2 regions of the Caballeronia sp. LjRoot34 genome follow, and region 1 is predicted to be linked to the other one. Evidence: predicted binding sites of a transcription regulator. Region 1 holds the regulator's gene; the other holds the start of a gene.
What was found. The regulator LexA, encoded in region 1, represses DNA repair genes until DNA is damaged. The targets are predictions, from matches to a motif close to ACTGTATNNNNATACAGT.

Region 2: a site for LexA is predicted at 4,114-4,131, ahead of imuA (translesion DNA synthesis-associated protein ImuA). Genes of this name have one in related genera too.

Annotation. Positions count from the first base shown of each region.
Region 1 covers NZ_CAXUSB020000001.1:1,594,161-1,600,128, reverse strand. The annotation lists gene cysW (sulfate ABC transporter permease subunit CysW) at 1-308, opposite strand, end outside; gene cysT (sulfate ABC transporter permease subunit CysT) at 305-1,201, opposite strand; gene ACSQ36_RS07085 (sulfate ABC transporter substrate-binding protein) at 1,370-2,419, opposite strand; gene lexA (transcriptional repressor LexA) at 2,715-3,371, shown strand; gene ACSQ36_RS07075 (hypothetical protein) at 3,576-3,962, shown strand; gene ACSQ36_RS07070 (DUF2939 domain-containing protein) at 4,095-4,703, shown strand; gene ACSQ36_RS07065 (universal stress protein) at 4,844-5,350, opposite strand; gene nodI (nodulation factor ABC transporter ATP-binding protein NodI) at 5,752-5,968, shown strand, end outside.
Region 2 covers NZ_CAXUSB020000001.1:3,659,381-3,665,348, reverse strand. The annotation lists gene ACSQ36_RS16395 (L-dopachrome tautomerase-related protein) at 656-1,774, opposite strand; gene ACSQ36_RS16390 (DUF72 domain-containing protein) at 2,087-2,995, opposite strand; gene ACSQ36_RS16385 (hypothetical protein) at 3,023-3,241, opposite strand; gene imuA (translesion DNA synthesis-associated protein ImuA) at 3,391-4,098, opposite strand; gene ACSQ36_RS16375 (DUF2934 domain-containing protein) at 4,467-4,820, shown strand; gene ACSQ36_RS16370 (hypothetical protein) at 5,757-5,903, opposite strand.

The sequences.
Region 1 (5,968 bases):
ATAGACCAGGACGCCGTCAACCCGAACACCACGTTCAGCGGCACCGCAATCGCGGCGACGATCAGCGTGAGCTTGATCGCGGACCACGCGTCGGGGTCCTTCAGCGAATCGAAGTAATAGTCCACGCCCTTCGCGAACGCTTGTGCAAACACGGCGGCGAGCGGCACCACAAGAAACAGCGCCAGGAAAATCAGCGCGATGGCCGTCAGGATCCAGCGCACGACACGGGGTTCGGTAACCGGATCAAGCTTGTGCTCAGTCACACGGGCCGTGGTCACATCCACAGTTTTCTGTTTGACGGCGCTCATGCTTTCGCCCCGTCGATATGCAATGCACCGGCCGAAGCAGGCGCAGGACCTGCGCCACCGCGGCTCGTGCGCCGTTGCAGGAACCATTGCAGCGTGTTGATCAGCAGCAGCATCAGGAACGATACACACAGCATCACCACGGCGATCGCGGTCGCCCCGGCGTAGTCGTATTGTTCGAGCTTCGTGATGATCAGCAGCGACGTGATTTCGGACTTCATCGGCACATTACCTGCGATGAAAATCACCGACCCGTATTCGCCCAAGGCACGCGCAAACGCGAGCGCGAAGCCAGTCAGGATCGCGGGAAACAGCGACGGCAGCACCACGCGGCGAAACGTCAGCCAGCGCGTGGCGCCAAGGCACGCGGCCGCTTCTTCCTGCTCGCGTTCGAAATCTTCCAGCACGGGTTGTACGGTGCGCACGACGAACGGCAAGCCGATAAACGTCAGCGCCACGAGCACGCCCAACGGCGTAAACGCCACCTTGATCCCGAGGGGTGCGAGAAACTGGCCGATCCAGCCATTCGGCGCATAGACCGCGGCGAGCGCAATGCCGGCCACGGAAGTCGGCAATGCAAACGGCAGATCGACGACAGCATCCACCACGCGCTTGAACGGGAACGTGTAGCGCACGAGCACCCACGCCACGAGGAAACCGAACACGGCGTTGATCAGCGCGCCACCGAGGGCAGCGGTAAACGTCAGCCGATACGACGCCAGCACGCGCGGCGACGTGACGGCGCGCACGAACGTCGCCCAGTCGAGCGTGGCCGTCTTGGCGAAGGTCGCGGCAAGCGGAATCAGCACCACGAGGCTCAAATACGCCACCGTGATGCCGAGCGTTAGGCCGAAGCCCGGCAGTGCGCTGGGCTTGCGGAAAGTGAAAGTCGTCATGCGTGAATCATCCAGTTCCGCCGCGCCGCGGGGACGGCGCTTCGGGGTCGAGCTTCGGGTTGGTTTCATGGCCGTCTATGCGGCCATCGTGTTATTTCAGGCTTCTTTTACGACTACAGCACCGCGAGCGCATAAGCGCCGGCAGTGCTGCCCTTCATGCCGCCGTGCTTACTGCGGCTGATAGATCGAATCGAACACGCCGCCATCGGCGAAATGCGTCTTTTGTGCGTTGGTCCAGCCACCGAACGAGTCGTCGATGGTGTAGAGCTTGATCTTCGGGAACTGCTTCGTCAGCGCAGCGGGAACAGCGGTGGAGCGCGGCCGATAGAAGTTGCGTGCCGCGATTTCCTGGCCTTCCTCGCTATACAAATATTTGAGGTACGCCTCGGCCAGCTTGCGGTCGCCATGACGATCCACGACCTTGTCGACGACGGCCACCGGCGGCTCAGCCAGGATGCTCACCGACGGCACGACGATCTCGAATTTGTCCGAGCCAAATTCCTTCAGCGACAGGAACGCCTCGTTTTCCCACGCGATCAGCACGTCACCCTGCCCGCGCTGCACGAAGCTGGTGGTCGCGCCCCGCGCGCCCGAATCCAGCACGCCGGCGTTCTTATAGAGCTTGGTTACGAAGTCCTTGGCAGTCGTTGCGTTGCCGCCTGGCAGATGTTCTGCATAAGCCCACGCCGCGAGGTAATTCCAGCGCGCGCCGCCAGACGTCTTCGGATTCGGCGTCACGATAGAGACGTCCGGCTTGAGCAGATCCGGCCAGTCCTTGATCTGCTTCGGGTTGCCTTTGCGCACGAGGAACACGATCGTCGATGTATACGGCGACGCGTTGTCCGGCAAGCGCTTCTGCCAGTCCTGGCTAACCAGCCCCTTGGCTGCGAGCGCATCAATGTCATAGGCCAGCGCCAGCGTCACCACATCTGCCTGCAAACCGTCGAGAACCGAGCGAGCCTGACCGCCGGAGCCGCCGTGCGATTGCTTGAATGTGACGGTCTCTCCGGTTTCAGCCTTCCATTTCTTGCCGAAAGCCTGATTGAACTCCTGGTACAACTCACGCGTCGGGTCATACGACACGTTCAGGAACGACGTGTCGGCGTGCGCTTGCGCGATCATGCCCGCGGTCATCCCGGTCACCGACGCTGCCCCGATCACCGCCGTGGCAAACAGCTTCCTTGCACGTGCGCCCCACCTCGAATTCTGACTCCGCATTACCCCGTTCCCCGTCTTATGTGGTTTGAGCAGCCGAGTCTATCGACGAGCTTTCATTATTAAAAATAATTGTTATTCATTCTTTTAGATCAAAAAGTGCTAATGACGGCTGGAAGCGGCGTTGCGGCCATCAAACAGCCGTTGGAGCACCCTGTTTATAGGCTCTGTGTGGTTCTGACGACGTCGAACTTAAAGTAAAGCTTGAAAAGCGCCGAATACTGTATAAAACTACAGGCATCTGTTCATCCATACAGTGGACGACCAGCCATACAAGGGGCAAAAGCACGTGACCAAAATGAGCAAACTGACTGCGCGGCAGCAAGAGGTTTTCGAACTGATCCAGCGCGCGATCGAACGTACGGGGTTTCCGCCCACGCGCGCCGAGATCGCAGCCGAACTTGGTTTTAGCTCCGCTAATTCCGCCGAAGAGCATCTTCGGGCGCTGGCGCGTAAAGGGGTGATCGAACTGGCGGCGGGTTCATCGCGCGGCATTCGTTTGCTGACCAATGGCGGCCTCGACGAAGGGCCTCATCAGTTCACGTTGCCCCATGCCAGCATCATGCAATTGTCCTTGCCGCTGGTCGGGCGCGTGGCGGCCGGCAGTCCGATCCTCGCGCAGGAACACATCTCCAAGCATTACGCCTGCGACCCGGCGCTGTTCTCCAGCAAACCGGACTATCTGTTGAAGGTGCGCGGTCTTTCCATGCGCGACGCAGGGATCTTCGACGGTGATCTGCTCGCTGTGCAGAAGAAAAACGAGGCAAAGGACGGGCAGATCGTCGTGGCGCGACTTGGCGACGACGTCACGGTCAAACGGTGGAAACGTCGTCCAGATGGCGTTGAACTGATCGCTGAAAACCCTGATTACGAGAACATCTTCGTCGCGTCAGGCAGCGACGACTTTGCGCTGGAAGGTATTGCGGTCGGGTTGATTCGTTCCGGCGAGCTTTGATTTCTGCAAGGTTTTCAGCTTCTGCTTTGATGTCTGTTTGTTGATTTCTGATTTGCAGGGCGGCGGCGGGGTGTTCCGAGTATTCCGGGTGTTCCCGCCCCTAGCCGCACTGCGCTTGAATTCCGGCCCTATAAAGCGTGACGGACATCGCATTGGTGATGAACCGGTGCGCGTCCTATTGTCATCGGTCATCGGAGAAACATCATGGAACGATTCGCCCGGTTGTTTTCTGCTTCTTTTTTATCTGCATCGTTCGCGCCGACAGCACGTGCACCCCTGTCGTTTCGGCAATTCCGCGAGTTCGGCCGTTTGCGGCATCTGCGCTCGCTGATCTCCTGCAAGACCCCAAAGCCAGCAGACACCCCCGATCTCTTCGACGAACTGCCCGTCCTGCCCTCGCGGCAGCCGGCGTTCGCCCGGGTATCGCTGAGTGCATCGGTGCATACGCAGGCCGAGCAACGGGCGCCGGTGCGGGTGTATCGCGGTGAATCGCGGGTCATCATGGTCGGCAATATTGAAGCGGTGTCGCGCATGATCGACCGTTGTATCGACGAGGAGCGGGCCGGCGTTGAAGGCGGATTGCTCGCCTGATTTTTCGAAGCGATAAGATTCGCGGGGATAATTCTGGCGCCGGTGTGGTCCATCCAGGGGTTGAGGCTTCTTTGGCCTCTGCACTTGCATTCGAGCCGCATTCACCTCATCAGCCCAAAGGCGCCTTAGCGTATGTCCCTGTCCCGTACCAGCAAGTCCGTTGTTATTACGTTGTTGGTTGTTGTCGTCGTGGCAGTGCTCGGTGTGATCTATGCGTCGCCGTACATCGCGCTCGACCGGTTGAAACGCGCCGCCGACGCCCGTGACGCTCAAACTGTGAATCAGTACGTCGACTTTCCGCTGCTGCGTGAAAGCCTGAAGGACCAGGTCGGTCAGTTGTTGACCCGAAAAATCGACATACAGAAGAGCGGCAATCCGTTAGCGATGATCGGCGCCATGATTGGCGCGGCGCTAATCGGCCCGCTGGTCGATTCGTATGCAACGCCCGACGGCGTGGCGGCTATTCTCAATGGCATACCGCCACAGGGCGATCCGGGCGAGAAACCGCCAGTTCCGTCCGAGGCGAGCGGCGCTGTTGTCGCTACCCCGGGAGCCGCGCCCGTCGTAGCTTCACCGTCCGCACCGAAACCGCCGCCGCAAACCACGGCGGGGTATCGAAGTTTCGATACTTTCGCGGTGAATTACCAGCATGGAACCGGCGACGCACGCTATTCGGCCATTCTCCGGCGCTACGGGTTGTTCTCGTGGAAGCTGGTCGCAGTGGAGTTGAACGACGGCTAGGCTATCAGTGTTCCCGCAGCAATGGGACTGTCCGCCTAGTTGCTACTTGCTAGCTGGCCTTGCTGCTTGTGCTTGGCGACTTGCTGGCTGAAAGCGGCACCAGCTTAGCCGCTTTCAACCTCAGTAAACCCGTCGCAGCATCAAACACTGGCCTCGGCTTTCGCGGGCATCGCCGCATGCGCGGCGTCTTCCTGTTCCGCCGATGTACCCGTCGGCGACACCGCCACCAAAATGCTGCAAGACACCCGATCCATCAGCGGCGTGTTACCCGCGCCCATCCACCAGCGCGCAAGACCCGTGCGGCACCGATGTCCCACCACCACCAGATCCACCTGCAGGCTCTGCGCGAGTCCGGCAATTTCATCGATAGGATGGCCGAACGCGAAGTGGCCCTGCGCCGGCACGCCCCGCTCGGTCAGCCAATCCACGCCTTCGCGCAAGATGTCCCGGGCAGCGTCTTCGAAACGGCCGCATGCCATATCGGTGAGGAGGCCGGCACTTTGGGCGATGCTGGAGCGCATATCGACAACGGCGAGCACATGCGTTTCGGCTTTCAGGTCGAGCGCGAGGTTCGCGCCGTCACGTAATGCCTTACGCCCTTCGCGAGAGCCGTCGTAACACAACAGGATTTTTCGATAGCTCGCCATGGTGGTTCTCCGCGCTGCACAACGGCAGCAAAGGGCATCAAAAAAACGGTCGTCAAGTGTTGCAGATTCTGCCCCGTGGGCCGGGCGGGCGACAAAACCCGGGCCGCGTTGCCTTCATCATGGTGCGTCGCTAAAACGGTGGCAACGATGGAAAACGCTAATGCGGCCCGGTTGCTCGCGAAACGCCAAGCGGACACCGTGCCAGGAACGTCAATCCCTTGATGGGCGGACTTTCTAGCGCTTAATCAAGGCGTCGCGAAAGCGTCCGGCGACCGCAAATCAGCTCGCGTGCGCGCCCGCAGTGCAGGTCGCGAGGGTGGGACGCGCCTCGTTGGTGCAATCGATTAAACTAGTTAGCTTGTCTTGAGACCGAACTTCCGACCCAACACCCGAGTTTGCGCATGTCAGATGCAGCAGTGTTACCCAGCGACGCAATCCGCACGACCGCCGCACAGCCAAATCCGGCGATCGAATTTATCGACGTCGAAAAACACTACGGTGACAAGACGGTCGTGAACGGCCTGTCGTTCCACGTCCAGCCCGGCGAGTGTTTCGGCCTGCTTGGACCCAACGGCGCGGGTAAAACGACCACGCTCAAGATGCTGCTCGGCCTGACCG
Region 2 (5,968 bases), 2.1 Mb from region 1:
ACCGCGTTCAACGTCACTGCGCTCCCCGCAACCACAGTTGCAGTCTGCAGGTTCGTGTCCGGTCCTGACGGATGCTGGTCGCCTATGCCCAGATACAGGTCGCCAGTTACAAACGGAGGCTGTGCTTTCGGGCATATATAGGCCAGGGATTGAGAACTCACTGGCGTTTTTGAGGTATAGGAATTGGCGTTTTAGTCTATATGACGATGTCCTTTGTCGCGTATGAGAGGATTGAGACGCGATGATCGAGATCGTGGGCGTTGAGAGGCTGGCGCAAGATGCACAAACCGCGTCAAAACCGATGTCGGATGTGCTGCGAACTTCGGTCATTCGACGGCGGGAGTTGAAGGTCGCTTGACGACCTCTGCCCTATGGACGATCGGCGGTACCCGACCCGAACCGGGCGAACGACATAGATCCGGTGCGACGACCGTTTCCAAGCGCGCAGCGGTCATTCAACCCTGCGGGGGAGCACGGCGAACCTCCCCAGCTTCGGCGCTGGACTCAACCGGGCCGGCTGGAGTGGATCAATGCGTCACTGGCCGTCGCGGCGCCAACAGGTGCGCGATCGACCGTACGGGGCGACGTGAGCCCCGCACAAGTCTGGATGCAGGCGCGCAACGCTTCCTGACCTCCGCCCACCCCTAGCGGGGGTTCATCCGGGCAACTTCGCCCTGAAAATGGTGAGCGGCCCGGAACGTGGCAGATGATTCTTGAATGTCACCTCCCAGAGGTGGGAGTCAGCGATGTAGAGATAACCTTGGCTGATAGCGAAGCCGTCCGCCCAGGACAACCGCCCGGGAGCGCGTGCGAAGAGGCGCGATTTGACTTTGTGCGTAGCGGGATCAATGTCGAGAGCAACGATGGTGCTGTGTTCGAGATCGCCGCCATAAAGCGTCCCATGCTGATCCATGATCAAACCGCCGGTCAGTTCGGCCGAGCCGAGATATTGCACCTTGCGCGACAGTTGGACGGGGGTCAGCCGGACATCGATCAGGGCACTTGTTGGCACTCGCCAGTAGTTGTGATCGGTCAGCGGCCGATAGTAGATCCATTTGGCATCCGGAGAGAGCGCGATGCCGTCGGCGTGGATCGCGACCGGTTTGCCATCGTTGGTTTCCGCAGCTTGATCGCCGATCATCAGATGCTGCCGGGGATCGGCAAAGGTTGAGCGGTCGCCGACCAGAACCTGTCGCGATCTGCCGGTTTTAAGGTTCAGCGCGACCAGGCTACCGCGATTGCCGACGTTGGTCAGGTACGCGTACCCATGGACGAGGTCGATGCGCACATCGTTGAGCGAGTCGGTAGGCGCTACGGTGCCATCGAAGCCATAGCTGCGGATCGCCTTGTTGCTGCTGAGGTCGAACTCGACCAACTTGGGCTTCGCGCCCGAACTCGCGGCAGTCAGCACCGCTCTCCCGGAATCGAGCACCCACAGATGGTCGGCTTTGTCCACCCACATCGCCTGCGGGACCACCCACTCATGCTCCGTGTCCGTGCTGGAGGTATTCCAGGCGTGATCGGGATATGGGGTCACCGCGCCGGTTTGCGCATTGACTTCAACGAGCCTGTCGCCGGACTCGGCTGCGGGGGCGCTCGCGAAGATGCGGCCTTCGTGGGACACACCAATGCCAACAAGCTTGAACGTGTCGAAGGTCTTGACGGTTTCGAGAGGTGGCCCGTAGTCGCCTTGCCGGGCCGATACAACGGGTGAGATAGCGGCGGCAACTGCGGCACAGAGCAGCACGGTACTCGCAAGCTTCACAATTTTCACCTCATTCTCCACATGTTAAGTAGCTTGTTCGTTCACACTAAAACGGAAAGCGGCAGAAACGCTATCAGGACTTTTCTCGATCCAGATTGGCGATCAAAAACGACGATGGATAAGTGCGTCGCGGATTGTTCGCCTGTGCAACCTGCGATCGTTGGATGTCTTCGTGCAATTGTCGATGGTGAAATGCCGATCGTCCTTAGGCGCACCGGTTGTTTTTACCGGTCGAAGCGGCCGGCCAAATGTCGGATTTACGGTGGAGACGAACGACGCCTCGTGGCCGCGCACTGCCTTTGCCGGCCATCGTCGAAACGATCATCGCGGGATCGCGTTCACGCCGAGAATGCTCATTAGAGTCTTCGCGTTACGCTGTCCTTGATCCTCGAAATTATTGTTCAGGACAACGTGCGTTTGATCTACCGCCCGCGAGATATCGAGGATCAGTGTCGCCAGCTCTGAAAGCTCTCCGTCGTTGTAGTCGTAGTTAAACCGCGATGACGCCGCAGACGCATCCTTGATATTCCAGGTCTCATGATTTCGGCCGTGCAAGCGAATGAGAGCAAGCCTTCCGTTCGTGACCTCCCAGACGGAAGGGATGCTGTTGGATGGCCCCTGTGGTTCATCCACGACGACGTTCACCAGGCCTCTATCCCGTTCAATCGCCAAAGTCGATGCGGCGCTCTCGGCCGCGAACCAACTCTTATGTCGAGACTCTGCTGCCACCGTGTGACCTTCCATCACGTCGGCGCAATGTTCGACATGTGCTCGACCCTCCTTGTTATTCACGATCCAAGGTGCGAACTGGAAGTGCACAGCGCCTAGCTTGCCGGCGTCTTTCAACGGCTGAAGGGCGTCCAGATACCGCCGCCAAAGCTCCTTCAGAACGTCACCCGGCGTATCTTTGTAGTACAGGTTTTTCTTATCGCTTGCTGGCAAGGCGGCCTGGATGTCTTTAGGAAGCTTTTTAGGGTCTATCTGGTGACCAGTGAACAGCCGAAACGCTTTGATATTGAAAATAAAGTCTTCCGGAGTACGGGCTGCCCACAGCGCGGAATTCGACGCGCTTGGCATCGCGTAATAGCTCGAGTCGACTTCAACGAGTGAAAATTGGGAAGCGTAAAACCGCAGCCTTGCTTCGGCACTGGTGCAGCCCGGCGGATAAAACCGCTTACACGCGATCAACGTAGGGTCCGTCCACGAGGCGGTTCCGACCTTTATGTTCACGTTGACACCTCCGATCCGTGCAAGCAGTCAAGCCCAGTTTTCATCACAAAAGGCGATGGCCCACGACCGCGCGCGATCGACAGCTTCTTGCGCCGTCAAACAACTTCCCAAGTCGCTCGCATGTTGCTCTCCTGCTATGTCTTGTCCCTCGACTTTTGCGCGCTGAAGCTTCGCCCGCGCTCGAAACCCGGTGGCGGTCACTTGCGGCGTCACATCGATTTGGACACTCTTGTAGCTGAATTTCACATTGCTCTCCGCGTTTCAAACTGCTCGGCTTCCGTGCCGCGATCGAGTCGTCCCGGCGCCGCGTCGACGCTCATAGAGCGGCGAGCAATTCTGCCTCACATGCTCGCTATTGTGCATCGCCGCGCCACGCGCGCTACTGCCTGCCGGGTTCAAGGCAGGACGTTCGCATCGACTAAGTCGTTGCCATATCCAAGGACTTCCCGCAGTTGGCTCCGGCGAGCGCGTGTGTGCGGACTGAGCAAGGCTGGCATCGGATCTGTTCGAATGACGATTGGTCCGGCCGCCGCGGGCCCCTTTCGCTTCACGATCTCGACCGACACGCCGTTTTCAGCCGGGCGAACGGCAAGGCGGAGCGTCGCCGGCGAGGAGTTCAACGCGTCCGCGACAGGGCGATGCAGGAAAAACAGCGTTTCCGCCGACTGAGCGGCCAACATCAGCCGCCGCAACGACTCGGACCGGATGTGTTGCTGCCAGAAAATCACGGCACCGAAGCTGCCAGCCCTCAATATCTGCTCCACAGACCATAGCGCGTCCGCCGTCGATTGTGGTTTGAGCCATATCAGTTTTTCAACGCCCACACCTTGGTAAGCAAAACCTGCTGACTGGGGAATTTGCGGCGGTTTCACTAGCGCGATCGGCCGCTTCAGCGACGCGAGCGCAGGCCGCAAAACGCGCATTTCGCCAATGCCGGTTCGCTGCACCAGCAGTTCAATGAGCGTACTGACTGGCCAACCACCTCCCGGCAATTCAGCGGACAGCGTCTCGTGCCCGATGTCGATCACCTGGCCGGCAGCACGCGCGAGTTGAGACCCTAGCCACAAGGACGGGTGGATATCTTCCAGTTTAGCGAGTCCCATTGTGCATCCCAAATACCTGTATATTTGTACAGTATGGTATGCATCTAGCACTGCGGGTAGGGGAGCTAATGGGCGTAAACTGGCGGCGCCACGGCACTTCCAACTGCCCGTTGCCTTGCTTTTGCTGATTGCGTTTTCGGACGAAGTCCATACCGTCACAAAGGCGAACGAGCGAAGATGACCAACCGCTACCGCCTCGGACCGTGCGACCCCGGCGTCGATTTGCTGTTGTAAGCCGGCGCGGACCCAAGTGGACTGTTCCCTGCCATCGACGCACGTGAAAATAGGCCCGACAATTGCTGAACAAGGGGCCAGTTCTCTACGGCAACGACTAGACATTGAAAGGGGGCACAAAGATGGCGGAGCGCTTGGTCGACGTTTTGGACCGCAGTGGAGTTGTGCTGCATACCTATCCGATTACACTGGGGGAGTTCGGCGACACCGCGGATGATGCCGCCTATGAAGCAAAGGCGTTGGAAGCAGCGGCGCACGGCCGCCTAGTACCCAACAATGAGCTACAAAGCTTGACCGCCAAAATCCACGTTAGTCGAAGCGGCCAGATGTCGTCTTACGGCGACAATGTGCAAGGCGATTCGGAAACAAAAGTGGGTCTCGAGCAAGCCGTTCGTGAACGCGCTTACGCGCTTTGGCAACGAGATGGAAGTCCTGCAGGGCGGGCCGACGAGTATTGGGAGCGAGTCATTAAGTTCCAGGCGCAGTAAGCGGTGGCTACAGTTGTTCGTTGACGATATGACCGATCGACGCCTGAAGCGCCCAGGAATGCATCAAACGCCTTCTTCGCGGCAGGCGGTCACGGCATTGGGTCCCCCAAACGAGTGCGAAACTCTGCCTTTTTCAGTTTCCGTGATGAGTTGGCGTGTAGGCAGGTGCTCGGGTGCAAACGTAGTTGCCGCGACTGTCGCTCAACGTGCGCGGCGAACTTCAATGTTTGTGGTCGACCCACGAAAACCCCCAGCCGACAGCGCAGCCGAAAGCCTCGTCTGCCGTGCCGAATAGCGCGAGTTCGCCAGAGGAGTGCTCTGTGGAATGAATGTCGAAACGGGAGTTCCCGTGTCGAGCGCGCACCACGGCGGATGCGATAAATCCGTTAAAAACGGTGCGTGCCCCAGGAACAATGCGAAAACCTTTGTAGTGCAGATGCATAAGCCCTCCAAAGATCCGTTTCGGTGTTTATCTTCTTAACGGTCGCCTCATTCTTCAGAGGTTGCGACGACGTGCACAGGCTAGTTTCGATCTAAGCCTGTGCACGCGTATGGCTGGACGCAAGCGGATGTGCTGAGTATTTTTTGCGATTGGGCCGCAGCACTGAGCACCGCGTCGGGCACTAACCGTGCAGACTTTGTTATACACGCATTTGTTCACCTGAGACGGCCTATCGAACGTGTGACTGCTCCGTCCGACCAGTCCTCGCTTATCGGCCAAGTGGACGCCGGACGAGCGTCACTCGAGGCCGTCTCCGGGATGGTGTACATCGCCCGTTGCGCTTCCTAGCTGGGCAATGCCTCAGCTAAGCTGTCGGCGTTAGGCAATCGATTAATAGCACACTCAATTCAATGGCGAAATTGGAAAAAAGACCGGGCCAGACCGCAAGAAACGCACGCCACAAAAAGGCGCTGTTTCTTCCCATGGATCGAGCCTCAATCGACCAGATAGCGCTGCGGTTTCGTATGGCGCTCGAGGCGTTGCGGCACGGCTCCGGCGACGTGAGCGCTGTGCGTTGCCTGGTGCAAGTCACGATACTCGCCGATTTCCTCGGAGAGGCCGGATACGGCGCGATGGATCACGACATTCTCCGTCGAGCGGAGGACGGTCTCGCGCGGACGTTGCAGCGAGGCAAAGAAACAGCCGA